3 regions of the Alteromonas nitratireducens genome follow, and region 1 is predicted to be linked to each of the others. Evidence: predicted binding sites of a transcription regulator. Region 1 holds the regulator's gene; each other region holds the start of a gene.
The links. The regulator LexA, encoded in region 1, represses DNA repair genes until DNA is damaged. The targets are predictions, from matches to a motif close to TACTGTATNNNNATACAGTA.
Positions count from the first base shown of each region.

Region 2: dinB (DNA polymerase IV) is a predicted target of LexA. The motif match lies at 1,932-1,951, and genes of this name have one in related genera.
Region 3: recN (DNA repair protein RecN) is a predicted target of LexA. The motif match lies at 1,360-1,379, and genes of this name have one in related genera.

Region 1 is NZ_JBFNPK010000005.1:96,553-99,787, reverse strand. It holds gene AB1N33_RS06500 (GNAT family N-acetyltransferase) at 1-36, opposite strand, end outside; gene AB1N33_RS06495 (substrate-binding periplasmic protein) at 101-892, opposite strand; gene lexA (transcriptional repressor LexA) at 1,033-1,659, shown strand; gene coxB (cytochrome c oxidase subunit II) at 2,035-3,162, shown strand; gene ctaD (cytochrome c oxidase subunit I) at 3,172-3,235, shown strand, end outside.
Region 2 is NZ_JBFNPK010000020.1:32,870-36,104, reverse strand. It holds gene AB1N33_RS14670 (MBL fold metallo-hydrolase) at 1-544, opposite strand, end outside; gene AB1N33_RS14665 (DUF1653 domain-containing protein) at 607-843, opposite strand; gene dinB (DNA polymerase IV) at 840-1,919, opposite strand; gene nqrM ((Na+)-NQR maturation NqrM) at 2,056-2,289, opposite strand; gene AB1N33_RS14650 (FAD:protein FMN transferase) at 2,301-3,235, opposite strand, start outside.
Region 3 is NZ_JBFNPK010000008.1:126,506-129,740, forward strand. It holds gene AB1N33_RS09265 (flavin monoamine oxidase family protein) at 1-204, shown strand, start outside; gene AB1N33_RS09270 (c-type cytochrome) at 201-815, shown strand; gene AB1N33_RS09275 (RidA family protein) at 812-1,300, shown strand; gene recN (DNA repair protein RecN) at 1,404-3,086, shown strand; gene AB1N33_RS09285 (outer membrane protein assembly factor BamE) at 3,214-3,235, shown strand, end outside.

The DNA of each region.
Region 1 (3,235 bases):
ATCTGCTTCACAGGCCAGACGACAGCGAACAGGCATAACAAATATCCTCGTTGTAATTTTTTTAGGGCTCAGTTGCGTATCAGTCAGTAAGCGAATTCGATCACTTTTTTGTCGGGTCAGAACGAGCTGAAGACAGCCCCCATTTTTGCATAATGGCATCGAAGCGGCCACTGGCCTTAATCGCTGCCAGACTGTCGGTGATGTGTTTCACCATTTGTGGTGTCGTGAGGTGACCGGTGGCCATATCCAGAGTCAGATTGAGCGGCACAACATTGTAAACTTCTCTTACCTGGTTCGGATCAAAGCCTATGGACTGGATTTCATACCGCTCGGTCATCAGATTCGCCAGCACCATGTCAATCCGGCCTGTGAACAACAATGTCCATAACTGCTCGGTGCTGTGTGCCAGGACCAGGTTGTTGTTTTCGGTGAAGCCCTGTTCCAGCAGGTAACGCGCTGAGCCATAGCCGCGAATGGTGCCAACCCGGTAGCGGCGGGCATCATCAAGATGTTGAATTATCAGATCGTGGCGTGAAGACAGAGAAATGAGCGACGCGCGAACATCCTGAATTTTACCCAGCCACTGGAACTCGGTTTCACGCAGTGGCGTGCGCAGTACCGACATCAGGATGACATTCGGATGCTGTGTTGCCTCATAATAGGCGCGTGCCCAGGGTAGATGCTCAATGGTCGCGTCCAGTCCGGCATCGGCAATCAGGGCATTGACGAGATCGATACTGGCGCCCTGTTCTCTGCCCTGCTCATCAACCCAGTAAAAGGGGGCCGACACTTCGCCATAAAAGCGCACCTTGGTTGCTGCGCCGGCCATGAAAGGCGCGCTGCAGGCAAGCAATAACAGTAATAACAACGACAACGCTCGTTTCACTGCCACTCTCACACTGATGATGTTGTGTACCTACGCTACCGCTTTGTGTGTAAGAAAGTGAATCTTAGTTTGTCAGTGACAAGCGCTTGCCATTTTCGCTGCCCTCGCTATACTGCGCAGTAACTGTATAGAAAAACAGGCTGTTTATGCGTCCACTTACCCCCCGTCAAACTGAAGTACTCGAGCTGATCAAAACCACCATGCAGGAAACTGGCATGCCGCCAACCCGTGCTGAAATTGCCCGTCAGCTTGGCTTTAAGTCAGCCAATGCTGCCGAAGAGCATCTGAAGGCGCTGGCACGCAAAGGGGTAATTGAAATGATGCCCGGTCGTTCGCGTGGTATTCGTCTGAATATGGAACTGGACACCGATGTGGAAGAAGAACAGGGGCTGCCGTTAATCGGGCGTGTTGCCGCTGGTGAACCCATCCTTGCACAGGAACACATTGAGGCGCATTACAAAGTCGATCCCGAGCTGTTCCATCCGCACGCAGATTTTCTGTTACGGGTGAACGGCATGAGCATGAAAGACATTGGCATCATGGATGGAGACCTGCTTGCGGTGCATCGCACCACTGACGTGCACAACGGTCAGGTTGTGGTGGCGCGGGTTGACGAAGATGTCACCGTGAAGCGACTTGAGAAACGCGGCCGTGAGGTGCTGCTGCATGCTGAGAATGAAGAGTTTGCTCCGATCAAAGTCGACCTGGCAACCCAGCCGTTCAACATCGAGGGCATTGCGGTTGGCGTTATCAGAAACGCTGACTGGATGTAACCTGATACGCTGCCGGCCATGATCCCCCTGCCGGCAGCGCTTTATCTCCTATATTTCCCTTTGTTTTATTAAGCCAGTACCTCCCAGGTATGAAAACAGACTGCACTGCCGTTGTGCAATGTCGCGCTACTTTCCCCCTGATTGATTAAATATTCGCCACACTGTCGGTTTTTTAACAGAAAAAGCTAGACTCACCTTTCACTTTGCGTAATTCTTAGTCAGTAGTTAACAATATAATAACAAAGGCTAAATCTAATTTTTACAAAAGCCTGACGACATTCATTTTTAGGGGATATTCGGGAGCAAGTGCGGCCGGATTACCCATCACGGAGGTGCTGAGTGAAACGACTGATAACGAGTGTTCCTAAGGGAATCATGGCCTGCTTTGCGTTACTGGCTGCACTGCCAGCTTTTGCGGCGGATACCGCAGGTGGCGACAGCGCACTGAACCTGCGCCAGGGCGCGACGGATATCAGCGGCCAGGTGTATGACCTGCACATGCTGATGTTTGCTATCTGCGTGGTTATCGCGGTCGTGGTGTTCGGCGTGATGTTCATTTCTATTTTGCTGCACCGCAAATCACGCGGGCATAAACCAGCGAATTTTCATGAAAGTGTGAAAGTGGAAATTGCCTGGACGGTGATCCCTTTCCTTATCCTTATTTTCATGGCGGTGCCTGCGGCACGCACACTGATTGCGATGGAAGACACCGAGAACCCGGATATGACCGTGCTGGTCACCGGTTCGCAGTGGAAGTGGCACTACAAGTACATGGACCGTGACGTCGAATACTACTCGTTACTGGCTACCCAGCGCGAACAGATTGAAAACAAGTTCGCCAAAGGCGAAAACTATCTGCTTGAAGTGGATCGCCCGCTGGTCATTCCAACCGGTAAAAAAGTGCGCTTCCTGATCACCTCTGACGACGTTATCCATTCCTGGTGGGTGCCTGACTTTGCCGTGAAGAAAGACGCTAACCCGGGCTTTATCAATGAAGCCTGGACCAAGGTCAATGAACCCGGTGTTTACCGTGGTCAGTGCGCAGAGTTGTGCGGAAAAGACCATGGCTTTATGCCCATTGTTGTAGTGGCGAAAGAACCGGCTGAATTTGAAGCCTGGATGGGTGAGCAGGAAGAAATTGCCCGTCAGGCGAAAGAAGAAGAACAGCGCCTGCTGGCGATGAGCATGTCAAAAGAAGAGCTGATGGAAGTGGGTGAACGGGTGTACAACGCAGCCTGCGCGGCTTGCCATATGCCGAATGGTGAAGGGTTGCCGGGCGCATTCCCGGCTCTGAAAGGCAGCAAGATCGCGACAGAAGACATTCCCGGTCACATTGATATTGTACTGCACGGCAAGTCAGGGACTGCCATGCAGGCGTTCGGCAACATGCTGAGCTTAAAAGAAATTGCCGCTGTGGTGACTTACGAAAGAAACGCCTGGGGTAACAACACCGGCGACGTTATTCAGCCTAAAGATGTGAATGCTGTAGCCACCGGAAAATAGGAGAACGTCATGAGTAAAGCGACAGATACCATTACGCCGGATACTGCGGCGCACAGTCACGATGATCACGACC
Region 2 (3,235 bases), on a different contig from region 1:
GGTCACCGGTATGCAGCACATCCGGCTCCTCGAACCACACCACGCTGTCACCGTCGGTGTGCCCGGTTGGCAGGTGCATCACGTGCAGGGTTTCGTTGTTGAAGTGCAGTTTTATGCCATCCTGATAGGTAACGACCGGCAGACCCGCCTCACTGAAGTTTTCGTCCCCTGCGAGTCGAATACGCACATTTTCATGCGCAAAAATAGTCGCACCTTTGTGCTCATGGAAGAATGCATTTGAGCCTGTGTGATCCCCGTGATAGTGGGTATTGATCACGTAACGTGGTTTATCTGTGCCAAGATCACCTAACGCCGCGGCAATTTTCTCTGCCATGGGCGCATATTGATCATCAATGATGAGGACCCCATCATCACCGGCAGATACGCCAACATTGCCGCCCGCCCCGGTCAGCATATGCACGGCGCCGCGCAGTGCAGTCGATTCAATCTGCACATCTGCAAACCGGTCATCTTCCGCTATTACCGGTACCGACGCTGACAATAATACCGGCAACACCCATCTGGAAATCTGCTTTCGAAACATCGTTTTGACTACCTTCACTGTGAATAACACCAAAAGGTATATGACACCCACGGTCTATCAGATCACTCCGATGACGGTGTTTCTCCAACATACGCGAATCGGGGAACCGCGTGTCCGTCTACGTCGACCATTTCGGTGAACATGGTCAGCGGCCTGACCCACAACGCACGCTCCCCATAGCATGGCCGATAGACAACCAGCCGGCTTTCGTCCTCTGAATGGGTAGCAACCCCAATGACATCGTAATCATTCCCTTTATAGTGCCGGTAGCGCCCCGCTTTGATGTTTTCGCTGCTCATGGTCTTACTTCCTCCAGTGGCAATCGTAATTGTAAATCTGTGGCAGGGGCAGCCAGGCCAATATGCACCCCCACTAACCTTATTCCACGACCGTTTGCTCGCAGCCAGGCTTCTTCCAATAATCTATCAAAGCCTTCCGGGGAGACGGTCACACCGCGGTGCTCAACGGTGGTAAGCTGAAAGTCCGCAAACTTCAGTTTAACGCCCAGTGTTTTTACCGCAATGGTCTTGCCGGTGCGCTTCTCGTGCTGAGTGATGCGGGCGGTTAGCTTTTCAAGTAATACAGGCAGTATGCTCTGACATTCCTCCAGCGTATGGATATCATCACTGAGTGTTCGCTCGACACCGATGGATTTGCGAGTACGACTTACCGACAGTGGCCGGTCATCGACGCCGTGTGCCCGCTCCCACAGCACACTGCCAAACTTTCCGAATTCTTTTTGTATACGTTCAAACGGATAGCGCCTGACATCTTCACAGGTAGCCAGTCCAAGCCGCTGAAGCTTTTGCATGGTTTTCTCACCGACCCCCGGTATTTTCTTGAGGGGCAGCGTTCTCACGAAACTATCCAGCTTATCCGGCGTAATCACGCAAATGCCATCGGGCTTATTCTCGTCGCTGGCGATCTTGGCGACAAATTTACAGGGCGCAACACCGGCAGACGCTGTCAGGCCAAGCTCCTGTTTGATACGTCTGCGAATATCCTGTGCTATCAGTGTGGCACTGCCGCCAAACAGCGTCGTGTTTGTGACATCAAGGTACGCTTCGTCCAGTGAAAGCGGCTCTATCAAATCGGTGTAATCTTCAAAAATCGCCCGTATCTTTCGCGATTCTGCGGCATACAATTCCATTCGTCCCTTAACCAGCTTCAGGTCGGGACACAAGCGCAGGGCATAGGCAGTTGCCATGGCCGAACGCACGCCATATTTGCGGGCTGGATAGTTACAGGTAGAGATAACGCCCCGGCGGTCGGCGCTACCGCCAATGGCAATAGGGATATTCGTGAGCGACGGATCTTCACGCATTTCTACTGCGGCATAAAAGCAATCCATATCAATATGGATAATTTTACGCATTTTGCCCCCTACCACTGTATATCTATACAGAATTATACGGTGTCTGACTGCAACAGACCAGTGTCGGGACGGGCGCGCTGTGTCAGGTTATCAGCGACAATAAAAAAACCGGGCTGGATGCCCGGTTTTCACTGAATCAGAGGATTTGGTTTTCCTGCCATTCTTTAAGCTTTTTCTCTCTGGCCTCTGCTTTTTCCATCCGCGCTTTTTTACGGTCGCACGGCTCAGGGCAATCACAGGCTTTCTCAATACCGAGCGCGCCAAGACCACCGCAGCTTCCCGAGATAGACTTGCGCTGTAATAAATAGCCAATCGCCATGGCGACTACCATCACCAGGAAAAAGGCAAACGCAAGAAGAAATGTAGACATGAGATCACCCCTTAATTGTGAACGTCGACAAGTTTATCAAATTTTGACGACGCATACTCTTCAAATCCATCGTCGGTGCGACGAATAAGAAACACCGCCAGATCTTCTTTCTCAGCCAGTGTTTTGGCCTGCTCCCAGCCCATAACATTAAAGGCAGTTGCCAGGCCATCAGCCGTCATCGATGACGGATGTACCACCGTTACTGACACCAGGTTATGGTTAATCGGTTTGCCCGTTCGCGGATCAATAAGGTGCGAATACCGTACACCATCTTCTTCATAATAATTGCGGTAATCCCCCGAGGTCGCGATTGCATTGGTACCAATTGAGACAATTTTCTGCGCCGCGCGTTCGTTACTGACCGGCTTTTCAATTGCTATCAGCCATGGGTCTCCATCACCCCGCTGACCTTTCACCCGCATCTCGCCACCAATTTCAATCAGATAATTATCAATAGCCAATTGCTCAAACAGTTCAGCGATAGCGTCTACCCCATAGCCCTTAGCAATGGTTGAAAGGTCAACATACAGCATTGGGTGGGCCTTTCTTAATCCATCAGCCGTTACCGCTAACTTATCCAGACCTACATAATCCCGTACTGCAGCGATGGCGTCGTCGCTCGGGATCTTCTCAGGCCGTTTGGTGGGGCCAAACCCCCAGAGATTCACCAGCGGCCCGACGGTTACATCCAGTACGCCGTGGCTCAGTTGCCCTAACCGCAGCGCCTCTTCGACAACCAGTCGCGTTTCTTCTGATACAGCAAAACTGTCGGTATAACGATATTGGTTAAAGCGTGACAGTTCAGAGGTGGTGTCATACGTCGACATCAGTTTGTTGATGTGAGCCAGGCGTTCGTCCACCTTCTGCTGTAATCCGGGAAACTGCTGTTCATCCACCTTCACATATTTGATGTTGTATGTCGTTCCCATGGTTTCGCCATACAGGT
Region 3 (3,235 bases), on a different contig from region 1:
CTGATGGGTTGCGGTACCTACTGGCCACCGGAAGTCTACGAAAAACACTATGAGCGATTGCGGGCTCCGGCAGGCAGGCATTATTTGATGGGTGACCAGATGGCAACGATCCAGGGCTGGCAGGAAGGGGCTGTGCAATCGGCCTGGTATGTTTTGCGGGATATCGAAGCGCGGCAGATTGCCACCCAGGGAAGACCCGTATGAAACGCCTGTTACTACTGTGTTATGCCATCAGCAGCTATGCGCTGGGCGCTGATCAACCCATGCAGCCGCCATCCTGCCCGGTTTGCCACGGCGGTTATCTGCAGGGCAACCCGTCGCTGGAAGCCCCTAACCTCAGCGTGTTACCCGACTGGTACCTGCGCAGCCAGCTTCACAGCTTTAAGAAGAACTGGCGTAGCGTAAACAGCACCCGGTCGGCCACGCAGGATATGCACGCTGTGGCCGCAATGTTAAGCGAAGAGGACATCGACCATGCGCTCACCTTTATTGCTGCGCAGCCCAAACGTGCGTCAGCATCTTTGGTAACGGGCGATGAAAAACGCGGCGAGGCACTTTACGCCGCCTGCACTGCCTGCCATGGCCCGTCTGGCGCAGGCAATGCGGCCACGCATGCGCCGCCACTGGCGGGTCAGTCTGACTGGTATCTGCTCAGCCAGCTTACCGGCTTTACTGCCGGTCACCGGGGTACCCACAGTGATGATACTGACGGTCAGGTGATGCGCGCCGCGGTCAGCGCAATCACGTCTGAACAGGATGCGCTGGACATAGTGACTTACATTAACACCCTCAACAACGGAGACACGAACCCATGAAGTCTGTTTACTGGTTACTTTTATTAATGGTTACCCTCTGCAGTCCGGTACTTGCGAAGGAAGTAAAGCGCTACCCGCTGCCGAATAACAGCACCTTTCCCATTGCATCCGCCGTCGAGGTAAACGGGCTGGTTTTTGAAAGCGGTAATGTACCCAGTCCACAACAGCCCGATGCAGAAAAAAACTCGCGCGAGTACTGGGGCGATACCGAATACCAGGCCCGCAATGTGCTGCAAAAAATCCAGACATCATTGCAAAACAAAGGCATGGACATGGGTGATGTCATTAAAATGACCGTATTTTTGGTCGGCGATCCGGCCAACGATGGCCGCATGGACTTCAGCGGTTTTATGAAAGCCTACACCGAGTTTTTTGGTACTGACGAGCAGCCTGACCTGCCCGCCCGCTCGGCCTTTCAGATTGCCGGCCTGGTTATACCGGGTATGCTGGTCGAAATTGAAGTGATTGCAGTCAGACCGGATTAACCGCAGGCGTTCGAAAAAATGAAATGATGTGATAAAAACTTCACTTTACATACAGCAAATACTGTATATATTTACACTTACTGTATAAACATCGAGTGGTTGTATGTTATCGCATCTTTCTATCAGTAATTTTGCTGTCGTCAAACAGTTGAAGGTTAACCTCGAAAATGGGCTCACCGCAATTACCGGTGAAACCGGTGCAGGTAAATCCATTGCGATTGATGCGCTCAGCCTTTGTCTGGGTGAGCGTGCCGATGCCAGCGCAGTCAGACGAGGCGCCAGTAAGGCAGAAATCGTTGCACACTTTACCCTGGAAGGTAACCACAAAGCGGCAGCCTTTCTGGACGAACACGAGCTACATGCCGATGAAGAAGACACCTGCTTTATTCGTCGTGTCATTTCTACTGAAGGTCGCTCGAAGGCGTTTATCAATGGCTCTCCCGTGTCACTGCAGCAGCTAAAGCAGTTTGGTCAGACGCTGTTGGCAATTCATGGCCAGAACACCCACCTGCAGTTACTTAAGGAAGATTATCAGCGTGCGTTACTCGACGCGTATGCAAATAACAGTGCGGTGCGCGAAGCCGTAAGCAACGCATTTCAGTGCTGGCGGGACAAACAGCGTCAGCTGACTACGTTAAAAGACGCGGCGCAACAACGCGAGGACAGACTGCAACTGCTTACCTATCAGGTGCAGGAGCTGGATGAATTCGCGTTGGCTGAGGGCGAATTTGAAGAGCTGGAAACCGAACATAAGCGGCTGAGTAACGGACAAAGTTTGCTGGAACAGGCACAGCACAGCTTTTATCAGTTGTATGAAAGTGATGAAGGTAATGCGCTGAGTATTATTCAGAACAGCATTGAACGCCTGTCTGATCTGACTGAGCATGACGCAACCCTCTCGCCAATATTGACCATGCTGAATGATGCCTCTATTCAGGTTGAGGAAGCCGCCCACGAGTTAAGAAGCTACTGTGATGATCTTGAAATTGATCCCCTTCGTCTGCAGCAGGTCGAGGCGCGCTTCAGCAAAGCAATGGAACTGGCGCGCAAACATCAGGTTGCGCCCGAAAAGCTCACCGCGCACCACGAAGCACTGAGCGCTGAATTCAGTGCACTGGGCGATCAGGAAAGCCGTCTGAATGAACTGGAAGATGAGGTAGCCGATGCCAGGGCAGACTATCTGGCGGCAACCGTTCAGCTCTCACAAAGCCGGAAGGACGCCGCAGTGGCACTGGCTGGGGAAATTGAACAACAGATTCGCAGTATGAACATGCCACACGCTAAGCTGGCGATTAACGTGCTCTATGACGACGCGCAAAAGCCCGCTTCACATGGTTTGGATACCGTAAACATTGAGGTCTCAACCAACCCTGGTCAGCCAATGGATAAACTGGATAAAGTGGTCTCCGGCGGTGAGCTGTCACGAATTGGTCTGGCTATTCAGGTTATTGCCAGCGACCAGCACGCTACCCCAACCATGATATTTGACGAGGTCGACACAGGGATCAGCGGGCCAACCGCCTCTATTGTGGGTGGCTTGTTACGTCAGTTGGGCAAACGTGCACAGGTTATCTGTGTAACGCACCTGCCTCAGGTTGCTGCACAGGCGCATAATCAGTTGTTTGTTACCAAACTGACTGACGGCGAAAGTACAGAAACGCAAATGCTGCCGCTGACCAGCCAGGACAGAATTGACGAACTTGCCAGACTGCTCGCGGGTGACAAAGTGACAGAGTCGGCACTGGCAAATGCCAGGGAGTTACTGAAAAGCGCCGATTCGAACTAATCAGCGGTTGATTGGTCATAGTGGACAAGGTAGCATGCGAACGCGCACTCGTAATAGCGTGCGTGTTCTATCTGCTATGCAAAGAACACAACAAAAAACCAACGCATTTGACGGAATCAACTCACCAATGAAGCTGTATCGAATTCTAT